DNA from 2 places in the Paraburkholderia fungorum genome. Region 2 is predicted to be linked to the other one. Evidence: riboswitches for the same ligand, from Rfam matches in the RefSeq annotation. Region 2 holds a riboswitch; the other holds the start of a gene.
What was found. Region 2 has a riboswitch for cobalamin ahead of cobG (precorrin-3B synthase). Riboswitches for the same ligand answer to the same signal wherever they lie in the genome.

Region 1 (5,751 bases), on a different contig from region 2:
GGCCGCGCCACGCAGAAATGCGTCCATCACGATCGGTGGACGGGAAGATCGAGAACGAACCGGTGTGAGCCGTCACACCGCTCACGCCGCGCGCTTTCTGCAGCGCCGAATCGGCACGTTGATTCAGCGTGGACGTGAGCGCCGACGGATCGCTCGCTTCCTGCTCGTAAAACAGCGTGATATCGACTACGTCCTGCTGAATTTCCGCGCTAGCTTGTGCATTCAGCGACAGCACGCCCGAAGGCTGAGCTTGCATGACGCCTTGCGCGCGCGTGAGGGTCGGGGTCAGCGTAAGCGCGACGGGTGCGGAGCAGATAAGCGCGAGTGCGACTGCCCGTGCGGTGTTTTTTGTCATTGCTCGACTCCTTGCTTGAACAGGTTGATGCACGATTGGCACGAACGGCGTGCGACAAATGGCACGCTGTTTGCCAGTCCCTCTGTGCGTCCGTTAGGCGCTTGTAACCTGAGCTTGGTTCCCTGATCTCACTTTGCTTTAATCGTCGCGACCCGGTTTTACATCGACGTCGAACAGGCTTCACGCGAGTCTTAAACAAGCCGCTTCGTGATGAAGCGCCACTCGGCTTCGGTCACCGGCGTGATCGACAAACGGTTGCCCTTGGCGAGCACGCGCATGTCCTGCAATTCTTCGTGCTCACGCAAAGTTGCGAGCGGAATCAGCGGAATTTTCTTTTTGAATACGACGTCGACGAGCAACCAGCGCGGCGTTTCCTGCGACGACTTTTCGTCGTAGTACGGGCTCTTCCTGTCGAACTGTGTCGGGTCCGGGTAGGCAGTGGACGAGACCTCCGCGAGCCCCGCGATGCCGGGTTGAGGACAGCTCGAGTGATAGAACAGCACGCCGTCGCCGACCTGCATCATGTCGCGCATGAAATTGCGCGCCTGATAATTGCGCACGCCGGTCCACGGTAACGTGTGGTGCGGTGCGTTGGCGAGATGGTCGATGCTCGCTTCGTCCGGTTCGGACTTCATTAGCCAGTAGCGCATGAATCGAATTGAACGTGGTTGACGTTAAGGGCTTGACGGCACGAACGAAAAACGCGAACGGAGAAAACGTACGTGAAACCGGAGCCCAAAGAAAAACGGCATCGAACCGAAGTCCGATGCCGTTCTAGATAAGGTCCCCGCCTTAGCCGCTAGGCCGGCATCCTGAACCGGGGGTTCAGAATTGGTCGCAGTTAGCAACACTTCGGGTACATCAGACAGAGTGACGCGCACACCCGTGCTACAAATTTCCGCAACCGTGCACATGGCATTGGTTCAAGGAATATATGACCTTGGCGAACCAGGCAGGGAAGCTAAACCGATGAAGCTTAAACGATTGAACTCAAACGTTTGCCGAGATTGACTCACCTTCGTTTGAATCCGCAGTGGATCTCAGGACCGACTGCTACTTACTGCATGTTGTACTGCTGAATCACAGTACCCAGTTGTTCGTTCATTTGATGCATTGTACGCCGGATTTCCTCTGCAGGAAATGCTTCTCCGTGTCTAACGCTCGATTGGAGCCTAAGCAGTTCCGATGCCAGCGACAGCGCAGCCATGACGGCAATGCGATCCGTGCCGCGCACGTTGCTGTTATTGCGGATCTTCGACATTTCGGCGTCGACGCGAGCAACCGCTTCAAGCAGTGCGCCTTCCGTTTCCGGCGAGCACGCGAGGCGATAGGGCACGTCGAGAATCGATACTTCGATCTGCTTGGTGGTCATGCATTTTCTCCGTGGCGGGTCACTTCGCTCTCCGCTTCGACAGCGTGCTGAGCAGGCTCGAGCAGATCGAGCTGGTTATCCGGCTCGCTGTTCGCGCGGGCCCGCGGCAGTTTCTCGAGAATTGCATTCAGGCGCACCTGAGCGTCGTCGATTTTCGCGGACAGCGCATCGCGTTCGGCCTGCAATGCGTCGCGCTCTTCGCGCAACAGTGCAAGTTCCGTGCGCGTAGCTTCTGCTTCGGCGCGTGATTGGGCGAGCTGATCTTCGAGCGCGATTCGCGCTTCATTGTGGCGTTGGCTGATCGCGATCAGCTTGCCGATATTCTGTGAAAGTGATTCGAGTTCGGTGAGCATGTGCTGCGTCCTCTAAAGACATTGCATTTTAGCGCGGAATATCGCAGGTTCCGACAATTGTCTCGTTTCGAGACGTAACAACATTGCTTTATGCAGGCTTTTATCGACCTTATGATGAAAAACACCTCGCCGGTCGGACAATATTCTGCATTTAACAGAACGGCTTGCGATGGTGCAACCGTTCTTGACGCACTTCGAGGCCGCTCCTAAACTTGCCGCACTCTGGTGCCCGCGCGCTTTTCAACAGTGCGCAGTTAAACGGGAAGCAGGGCGCATGTTCCGTGAACCGGAACGCGCTAACCTGCGCTGCCCCCGCAACGGTAAGCGACCGCATTCGTCATGCAGGTCGATCCTGATCGCGTGTTTGAAGCTCAACATGTGAGTGTGCCACTGCGCGTTACGCGTGGGAAGGTGGGATCGATGTGTCGCCAGCCCGGATACCGGCCAGAGGGAGAGGCACGTCCCCCGCGAAAATGTTAAATACGGGGGTGCCTCGTTACGCATCGGCCTGCGGGGAAGCGGGCCGCGCACGCTATCCACAGGAATGCCATCCCATGTTGTCCCCCATCGCTCGCGCGGTGCTGCTCGCGTTTGCGAGCCTGCCGCTCGTCGTGCATGCGCAGAGTGCTGCATCGCCATCTTCGTCCACGTCCGCTTCGGATGCTGCAGATTCTGCTGCCGCTGCTACGTCTGAATCGGCGTCGTCATCATCGTCATCGGGCGATGTGTCCGCTGCAGATGATTCGTCCACGCTATTGTCGCCCGTCGTCGTGACCGCGGGGCGCACGCCGCAACCGCTCGCGGACACGATTCCGCAGACCACGTTATTCGATCAGCAGGATCTCGCCGACACCACCGCCACCGACTTGCCCGGTCTGTTGCAACTCGCGCCGGGTGCGCAAATCTCGCGGACAGGTGGCCCTGGTTCGACGGCGAGCCTGTTCTTGCGCGGCGCGTCGTCGACGCAATCGCTGTTGCTGATCGACGGCGTGCGGGTGGATTCCGTGAGTCTCGGTTCGGCGCAAATCTCGCAGATCCCGCTCGATCAGATCGACCGCGTCGAAGTCGTGAACGGCAACGTGTCCGCGTTATACGGCTCGGGTGCGATCGGCGGGGTGGTGCAGGTGTTCACGAAAGACGGCGGCGATCATCCGCCGCGCTTCAATTTTTCGGTGGGCTACGGCAGCTATCACACGCAGACCCAGCAGATGGGCGTGAACGGCGCACTCGACAAAGACGGCAACACGACCTTCAGCATCTCGCTCGCGCGCTCGAAAGACGACGGCTTTTCGTCGCTCAACCCCGCCCAGGCGCCGGGCGCGAATCCGAATGCGAACGGCTATCTGAACGAGAGCATCTCGGCTTCGTTGCGTCACAAGTTCAACGACCAATGGGACGCGGGCGTCACGTTCTTCCAGTCGAACGGCAACAACAGTTACGACAACGCGTACGGCGAGCCGACCGATCTGAACAATCTGTACAGCAAGGTGCGCCAGGCGTCGGTCTTCGCGAACGGCAAGCTGACCGACTGGTGGACCACGCATTTCATCGTGTCTGAAGGCGACGACCGCAGTGTGTCGAACACCAACGGCATCTATAACGGCCGCTTCGACACCGACAATCGTCAGTACACGTGGCAGAACGATTTTGCATTGGCCGCTCAACAGAAACTTCAGGTCGGCTACGAACATCTCGATCAGACGCTCGAATCGGACACCTTTGCCGCGCCCGACCGTCACGTCGATTCGGGTTTCGTCGGCTATACGGGACGCTTCGGGCGCAACCAGATTCAGGCGAACGTACGGCACGACCAGTATTCCGATTTCGGCGGAGCGAACAGTTACTATCTCGGCTACGGTTTCGACATCACCGGGAACTGGAAGGCAACCGCAAGCTATTCGGATTCGTTCCGCGCCCCGAGTTTCGACGATCTGTACTATCCGTACAGCGGCAATCCGTCGATCAAACCGGAGCGCAGTCATTCGATCGAAGCCGCGTTGCAGTACGCATCGAATGCGCTTGGCGTGATGCGCCTGAGCGCATTCCAGACCCGCTATTCGAATCTGATCGACTATCCCGAAGTGTCGCCCGGCATCTATCTGGCCGAGAATGTCGGCCGTGCGAAGGTGCAGGGGCTCGAAGGCTCGTGGAGCGGACATGTCGGCAAGACGGACGTGCGTGCCTCGTTGACGCTGCAAAATCCCGTCGACCTCGACAACGATGTCGACCTCGTGCGGCGCGCGCGGCGCTTCGGCTCGCTGGCGGTGAATCGCAGCATTGCAGGGTGGCGCGTGGGCGGCGAATGGATCGTGAGCGGCGCGCGTAGCGACAGCAGCGGCGATCTGGGCGGCTATGGCATCGTCAATCTGTCGGCGCGCTACAACATCACGAAAGCGTGGTACGTCACCGCGCAAATCGACAATCTGTTGAACAAGGACTATGAAACGGCCTACTCGTATAACTCGCCGCGACGCGGTGCGTATGTCACGATCGGTTGGCAGCAGCAGTGACGCGCGCGCTGCGTTGAGATCACGCGGATGAATCGTCCTCCGGTTTCGATGCCCGCTGCCGTGCGCGTGATGAGCGCGAGGCGCGCGGCCGCGATCTGGCTCGCGCTCGCCTGCGTCGCGCTGGCGGTGCTGCTCGCGTCGCTCGCATTGGGCAGCGTGTCGCTCGCACCGGGACGCGTGTTGTCGGCGTTGCTGCCGTCGCATGCGTTCACGGCGTCGCCGGTCGAGTCGGGCGACCTTGCTGGCGAGATCGTCCGCACGCTGCGTTTGCCGCGCGCGCTGGCCGGTTTTGCGTGCGGCGCATTGCTCGCATTGGCGGGCGCGTTGTTGCAGGTGCTGTTGCGCAACCCGTTGGCCGAGCCGTACATATTGGGCGTATCGGGCGGCGCGGCGACCTTTGCGCTGCTCGCGATGATCGCCGGTTGCGCGTGGTGGATCGTTGACGCCGGTGCATTCGCTGGCGCGTTCGTGTCGATTTTGCTGGTGCTCGGTCTCGCTCGCCGCGAGTTGTGGCGCGGCGAACCGCAAGACACGTCGCCGCGTTTGCTGCTGACAGGCGCGGTGATCGCGGCTGGGTGGGGCGCGCTGATCACGCTGCTGCTCAACCTCGCACCCGACAGCCGTCTGCGCGGCATGCTGTTCTGGCTGACCGGCGACCTCAACGGCGGCGCGATGCCGTGGACCGCGCTCGTGGCGCTGGTCGTCGCGCTGCTGGTCATCGTGCCGGTCGCGCCGCGTCTGAATGTTCTGTTGCGTGGCGATGCCGCCGCGCAAGCGCTCGGCGTCGCGGTGATGCCGCTGCGTTTGCGCGTGTATCTGGTGGCGTCGCTCGCGGCTGCTGCAGCAGTGACGACCGCGGGCACCATCGGCTTCGTCGGACTCGTGGTGCCGCATATGCTGCGACTCGCGTTCGGCAACGATCAGCGCATGTTGTTACCGGCCGCCGCGCTCGGCGGCGGCGTCGCGGTGATGGGCGCGGACCTGATCGCGCGCACGGTGATCGCGCCCGCGCAATTGCCGGTCGGCGTGATTACGTCGATCATCGGTGTACCCATTTTTCTGTGGATGCTGCTGCGCAGGCGCCGATGATGCAAGCTCGCGATAACTCTCAGCAACACGCGCTCAGCGCGCAAGGCGTGACCTTGCGCGCCGGTTCGCGTA
Region 2 (5,751 bases):
GCGACGATCTGATCGAGGTCGAGTTCGGCGGTATTGACGACCTGTTCCGCGGTGTGTCCATCGAGCACCGCAGCCGGCACCAGCGAACCCGCGTACAGGATCACCGGGCAACTGCGCACGAGGCGCTGCCCTTTCACCGTGATCAGTTCCGGGTCGCCAGGACCCGCGCCGATAAAAAACACCGTCATTCGATACTCCAGCCATTCGTTGTTCCACGCGTTCGTGTCGCCGTGGATTGTGTGTGTGTTTCACGCGCGCAATGCGTGCAGCAGATCCGCGACGTCGTCGAATTCGCGATCGGTCGCGGGCAACGCCGGACGTCGCAGCATGATCACCGGCAAGCGACGCTCTCGCGCGACCTCGAGCTTCGCTTCGGTCGCGCTGCCGCCGCTATTCTTGCTGACTACGACGTCGAACGCCTGCAACGCGAACAGCGCGCGCTCGCCCTCGAGCGTGAACGGGCCGCGCGCCGCGAGGATTCGCGCGCGCGGACTGTCCTTGTGCGACTCCAGACAGCGCACGGTCCAGAACTGATGCGGCGGAATCTCGTCGAGATGCGCGAGCGGTTCGCGTCCTAACGTGAACAGCGGCCGGCGAAACGGCGCGAGCGCGGCGACGAGTTCGTGCCAGTCGCCGACCATCCGCCAGTCGTCGCCGCTTTGCGCCTGCCAGCCAGGGCGGCGCAGCGCCCAGCATGGCACGCGGGCTGCGGCGCAGGCGCGCACCGCGTTCGCGCTGATCTGTGCGGCGTAGGGATGCGTTGCGTCGATCACGAGCGTGATCTTTTCGCTTTCGATGTAACGCGCGAGGCCCTCGCTGCCGCCGAATCCGCCGACGCGCACTTCGCACGACAAGTCCTCGGGCACCTTGCCGAGGCCCGCGAGACTGTACACGTCGGCCGGGCCGAGTTGCCGCGCGATTTTCAACGCGTCGCCGGTGCCGCCCAGCAGCAGAACCCTGACGGGTTGTGTCGTGGCAGGCGTCATCGTGCGGCTCCGATCAGATTGCCCTGGCGGTCGATCGCGAACATTTCCACGCTGACCTGCGGCGGAACGATATCGCGCGCGACGGCCAGCGCATGCCGGCAGACGATATCGCCGAGCGGCACCTGCTGCGCGTGCGCGAGCGCCACTGCCTGCTGACTCGTATTGGCCGCGCGAATCGCGGTTTGCAGAGCGTCGTCGGCACCGTATCCGGCGGCCCAGGTCGCCAGCCGTTCGAGATCGATGCTCGAATTCCGGCTATGCAGATCGAGATGCCCGGCCGCCAGCTTGCTGAGCTTGCCGAAGCCGCCGCACACGCTGAGTCGCTCGACCGGCGCGCGCTTCATATGCTTGAGCACCGCGCCGACGAAGTCGCCCATTTCGATCAGCGCGATATCGGGCAGCGCATAGTGCGCGCGCATCGCGTCCTCGCTGGCGTTGCCGGTGCAGGCCGCGAGATGCGTGTAGCCGTTCGCGCGCGCCACGTCGATGCCCTGATGAATCGACGCGATATAAGCCGAGCACGAGAACGGCCGCACGATCCCGGAGGTGCCGAGAATCGACAATCCGCCGATGATGCCGAGGCGCGGGTTCATCGTTTTCAGCGCGAGTTCCGCGCCGCCTTCGACGCCGATCGTCACTTCGAAGCCGCCGCTGTACGCATGCTCGGCGGCGAGTTCGGTCAGATGCTGCGTCATCATGCTGCGCGGCACGGGATTGATCGCCGGTTCGCCGACCGGCAGTGTCAGACCGGCTCGCGTCACGGTGCCGACGCCAGGCCCCGCGCGAAAAATCACGCCGGGTTCGGCGATCAGGCGCACGCGCGCGAAGACGATCGCGCCGTGGGTGACGTCGGGGTCGTCGCCGGCGTCCTTGACGGTGCCGGCTTCTGCAACGTCAGCGCTGCTGGCGTTGCCGGCATCTCCGGCGACATGGACGTCATCGGCGACATCGGTGTCATTGACGACGCGGCGGCAGTAGACCAGCGGCATCGGCACATGCTGGCCCTTGGGCAGCGTAATTTCCGCGACCTCGCTGACGACGCCCGCGAGCAGCAGACGCGCCGCCGCCAGCGACGTCGCGGTGGCGCAACTGCCGGTCGTGTAGCCGCTACGAAGCGGCGCGGGTTGTTCGGGTGTTTCGTCGCGCATTACGGATGATCGGTGGAAGCCGCGGGCATGTTGCCCGGGATACCCGCAGCGTGCTTCGTCACGTCGAGCATCGTGATCGGCAACGCCTGACGCCACGTATCGAAACCGCCGAGCGGCCGCGCGTCGGCCAGCGCGACGCGGGTCAGCGTGCCGCCGTGCCGGTCGCGCCACGCGATCAGCGCCGCTTCGCCTTGCAGCGTGACCGCGTTCGCCACCAGACGGCCCCCGTCACGCAGACTCTCCCAGCAGGTTTCCAGCACGCCCGGCACCGTCACGCCACCGCCGATAAACACCGCATCCGGCGCGGGCAGTCCGTGCAGCGCCTCGGGCGCGCGGCCCGCGACGAGTTGCAGACCCGGCACGCCCAATGTGTCGCGGTTATGTTCGATAAAAGCCTGCCGCTCCGGATGCCCTTCGACGGCAATCGCGCGGCAGGCGGGATGCGCGCGCATCCATTCGATCCCGATCGAGCCGCTGCCCGCGCCCACGTCCCACAGCAATTCGCCGGGCGTCGGCGCGAGGCGCGCGAGCGTGATCGCGCGCACATCGCGTTTGGTCAACTGGCCGTCGTGGCGAAACGCGTCGTCAGGCAGGCCGCAGGTCAGCGGCAGACGCGGCGCGGCTTCGTCCGCGCGGCATTCGAGCGCGATCAGATTCAGCGCGGCGACTTCGCCCGCGGGCCATTGATCGGCCCGGCCGTCGATCCGCCGCTCCAGATCGCCGCCCAGATGTTCGAGCACGACCATCCGGGTCGCGCCGAAGCCGCGCGTCGCCAGCAATGCGGCAAGCGCGGCGGGTGTGCTGCCGTCCGCGCTCAGCACGAAAATGCGCGCGCCGTCATGCAGATGCGCATTCAACGCCGCCAGCGGACGACCCACCACCGACACCGTCGCCACGTCCTGCAACGGCCAGCCCAAACGCGCTGCCGCCAGCGACAACGACGACGGCGCGGGCAGCACCCGCAGTTCGCCCTCGGGCAACTGCCGCGCCAGCGTCGCGCCGACGCCGAACAGCATCGGGTCGCCGCTCGCCAACACACACACGCTCTGATTGCGCTCGGCCAGCAACGGCGCAAGATCGAACGGACGCGGCCACTGGGTGCGGCGCGCGGCGAGTCGCGCGGGCAGCATCGCCAGATGACGTTCGCCGCCATAAATCACCGACGCCGTCAGCAAAGCACGCCGCGCGGGCCGTCCCAAACCGGCGAAGCCGTCGTCGCCAATGCCCACTACGGTCAGCCATGCCGGCATGCATCCATCCTCATTCTGAATCTTCAAATAATGCGCTGTGCCACGCCTGTCAAAGCGTCCAGCCTCGTTGCGCTGTCCGAAAAAAGGCATAATACAGCCGCCGGTGCCCTTCGGGGCCGAAGAGGGAACACAGTGCCACTGTGGCTGCCCCCGCAACTGTATGCAGCGAGTCCGCCTGCGCTGCGCGCCACTGGTTTGACCGGGAAGGCCGCGGCGGATCATGACCTGCCAGCCAGGAGACCTGCCGGCAACACTGTTCGTGCCAGCCAACATCGGGCGGGGTGTACCGATGCCGCAGCAAGCCTGACGCGGCTTGCTCGGGTTTTTGTGCGACGCTCAACCCGGTGTCCGTCTTGAATCAAGCTTCGCCCTCCCTCGTTTTGCCTCACGCGGTCCCGACACTGCGGCCTTCGGCGTGTCCGGGGCTGCTGCGCATCGTCGCCGCGCGCGATGGCGGGATCTGCCGGATCAAGCTGCCTGGCGGCGTATTGAGCGCGGCGCAGGCCGAGGTTATCGCAGGCGCGAGCGCACGGCACGCGGCCGGGGTCGTCGAATTGACCAATCGCGCGAATCTGCAGGTGCGCGGGGTGCGTAGCGGGCACGAAGCGGCGTTGATTGAGGCGCTGGTGGGTGCGGGGCTTGGGCCTGAGCCTATGCCGGGGGGTAGCGTGACCGTTAATGCGAGCGCCGCTTCCGCCGACGATGTCCGCAACGTGATGATCAGCCCCGCCGCCGGACGCGATCCTGCGGCCCTGGTCGATACGACGCAGCTGTGTGCCGAACTGCTCGCGCTGCTGCAAAGCGACACGCGGTTTGCAGCGTTATCGCCAAAATTCGCGTTGCTGCTGGATGGCGGTGAGCGGCTGGCGCGGGTCGATCATCCGCATGATGTGTGGATCGCGGCGTCGCAGGGTGTCGAGGGTGTGCGGTTCGTGTTCGGGTTGGCGGGATGCCCGCCGGAGGCTTCGGCTTTTCAAAGCGTAGCCGCGCCTCAACCGCAGCAGGTCGGGCGGCCCAACAAAGGCACAGGCCCACTCGCCGCCGTATCGCCCGCGCAAGTCCCGGCTCTCGTGCGAGCACTGCTGCACACCTTCCTCGACCTCGCCGCCGACGACGCCACCCGCATGCGTCACCTGCTCGCCACCCATGCCGTCGATACCATCCTGCAGCACGCCCAGACCTACGTCGACTTCCCGCTTTCACGCGACGCGTCGCTTGCCGGCTGGCAACGCAGCACGCCAGCCGACGCCGGCCTTCGCCTCGGCGCGCATCCGCAATGCAAGTCAGGAACATGGCACGCAGGCGGCCAACCGCCGCTCGGCCGCGTCGATGCCGATACCTTGCGCGCCCTCGCCTTGCTCGCGCGCCAGCACAACACCGGCATCCTGCACATCACCCCGTGGCAAAGCGTGCTGCTTCCCGACCTCGCGACAGACACCGTGCCCGCCGTGCTAACCGCACTGAACGCGCTCGGCCTCGCTTGCGACCCGTCGCAGCCGATCACGCGTCTGATCGCGTGCGCCGGGTCGAGCGGCTGCGCAAAAAGTCTCGCGGACACCAAAGCCGACGCGCAGCAACTCGCCGCGCAACTGCCCGCGGGCGTCGAAGTGCACCTCAGCGGCTGCCCGCGATCCTGCGCGGCCGCGCATTGCGCGCCCTACACGCTGCTGGCGGTGGCGCCCGGCAGCTACGACCTTTATCGACGCGACGACAGCGGCTCCGGTTTCGGCCGCTGCGTCGCGCACCAACTGACGATCCAACAGGCCGCCGACACGCTCGCGCGCCTGGCCCGGAGTAACACTGATGCTTGAATACATACGCGACGGTCAGGAGATCTATCGCCAGTCGTTCGCGACGATCCGCGCGGAGGCCGACCTGTCGCGCATTCCCGCCGACCTCGAAAAACTCGCGGTGCGCGTGATCCACGCGTGCGGGATGGTCGACGTGATCGACGATCTGCAATTTTCCGCCGATGCCGGCACCGCAGGCCGCGTCGCCCTCGCTCAAGGCGCGCCGATTCTGTGCGACGCGGGCATGGTCGCGCAGGGCATCACGCGAGCCCGGCTGCCCGCGGGCAACGAAGTGATCTGCACGCTCACGCAGCCGGACGTCCCCGCGCTCGCCCGCGAACTCGGCAATACGCGCTCGGCTGCCGCGCTCGAATTGTGGCGTCCGCATCTGGCGGGCAGCGTCGTCGTGATCGGCAATGCGCCGACCGCGCTGTTTCATCTGCTCGACATGCTCGATGCCGGCGCGCCAAAACCCGCGCTGATCCTCGGGTTTCCGGTGGGTTTTATCGGCGCGGCCGAATCGAAGGCGATGCTCGCGCAAGACAGTCGCGGCGTGCCCTTCGTCGTCGTGAACGGC

Region 1: another riboswitch for cobalamin. It lies ahead of BLS41_RS05045 (TonB-dependent receptor domain-containing protein); the one in region 2 lies ahead of cobG (precorrin-3B synthase).

Annotation. Positions count from the first base shown of each region.
Region 1 covers NZ_FNKP01000001.1:1,130,333-1,136,083, forward strand. Annotated here, with positions in the region: gene BLS41_RS05020 (SIMPL domain-containing protein) at 1-355, opposite strand, end outside; gene BLS41_RS05025 (EVE domain-containing protein) at 547-1,005, opposite strand; RNA gene ssrS (6S RNA) at 1,136-1,317, opposite strand; gene BLS41_RS05035 (cell division protein ZapA) at 1,413-1,727, opposite strand; gene BLS41_RS05040 (ATPase) at 1,724-2,080, opposite strand; cobalamin riboswitch at 2,287-2,543, shown strand; gene BLS41_RS05045 (TonB-dependent receptor domain-containing protein) at 2,635-4,590, shown strand; gene BLS41_RS05050 (FecCD family ABC transporter permease) at 4,618-5,679, shown strand; gene BLS41_RS05055 (ABC transporter ATP-binding protein) at 5,679-5,751, shown strand, end outside.
Region 2 covers NZ_FNKP01000002.1:1,439,213-1,444,963, forward strand. Annotated here, with positions in the region: gene cobM (precorrin-4 C(11)-methyltransferase) at 1-188, opposite strand, end outside; gene BLS41_RS22360 (cobalt-precorrin-6A reductase) at 249-986, opposite strand; gene BLS41_RS22365 (cobalt-precorrin-5B (C(1))-methyltransferase) at 983-2,134, opposite strand; gene BLS41_RS22370 (bifunctional cobalt-precorrin-7 (C(5))-methyltransferase/cobalt-precorrin-6B (C(15))-methyltransferase) at 2,134-3,384, opposite strand; cobalamin riboswitch at 3,469-3,647, shown strand; gene cobG (precorrin-3B synthase) at 3,738-5,195, shown strand; gene BLS41_RS22380 (precorrin-8X methylmutase) at 5,188-5,751, shown strand, end outside.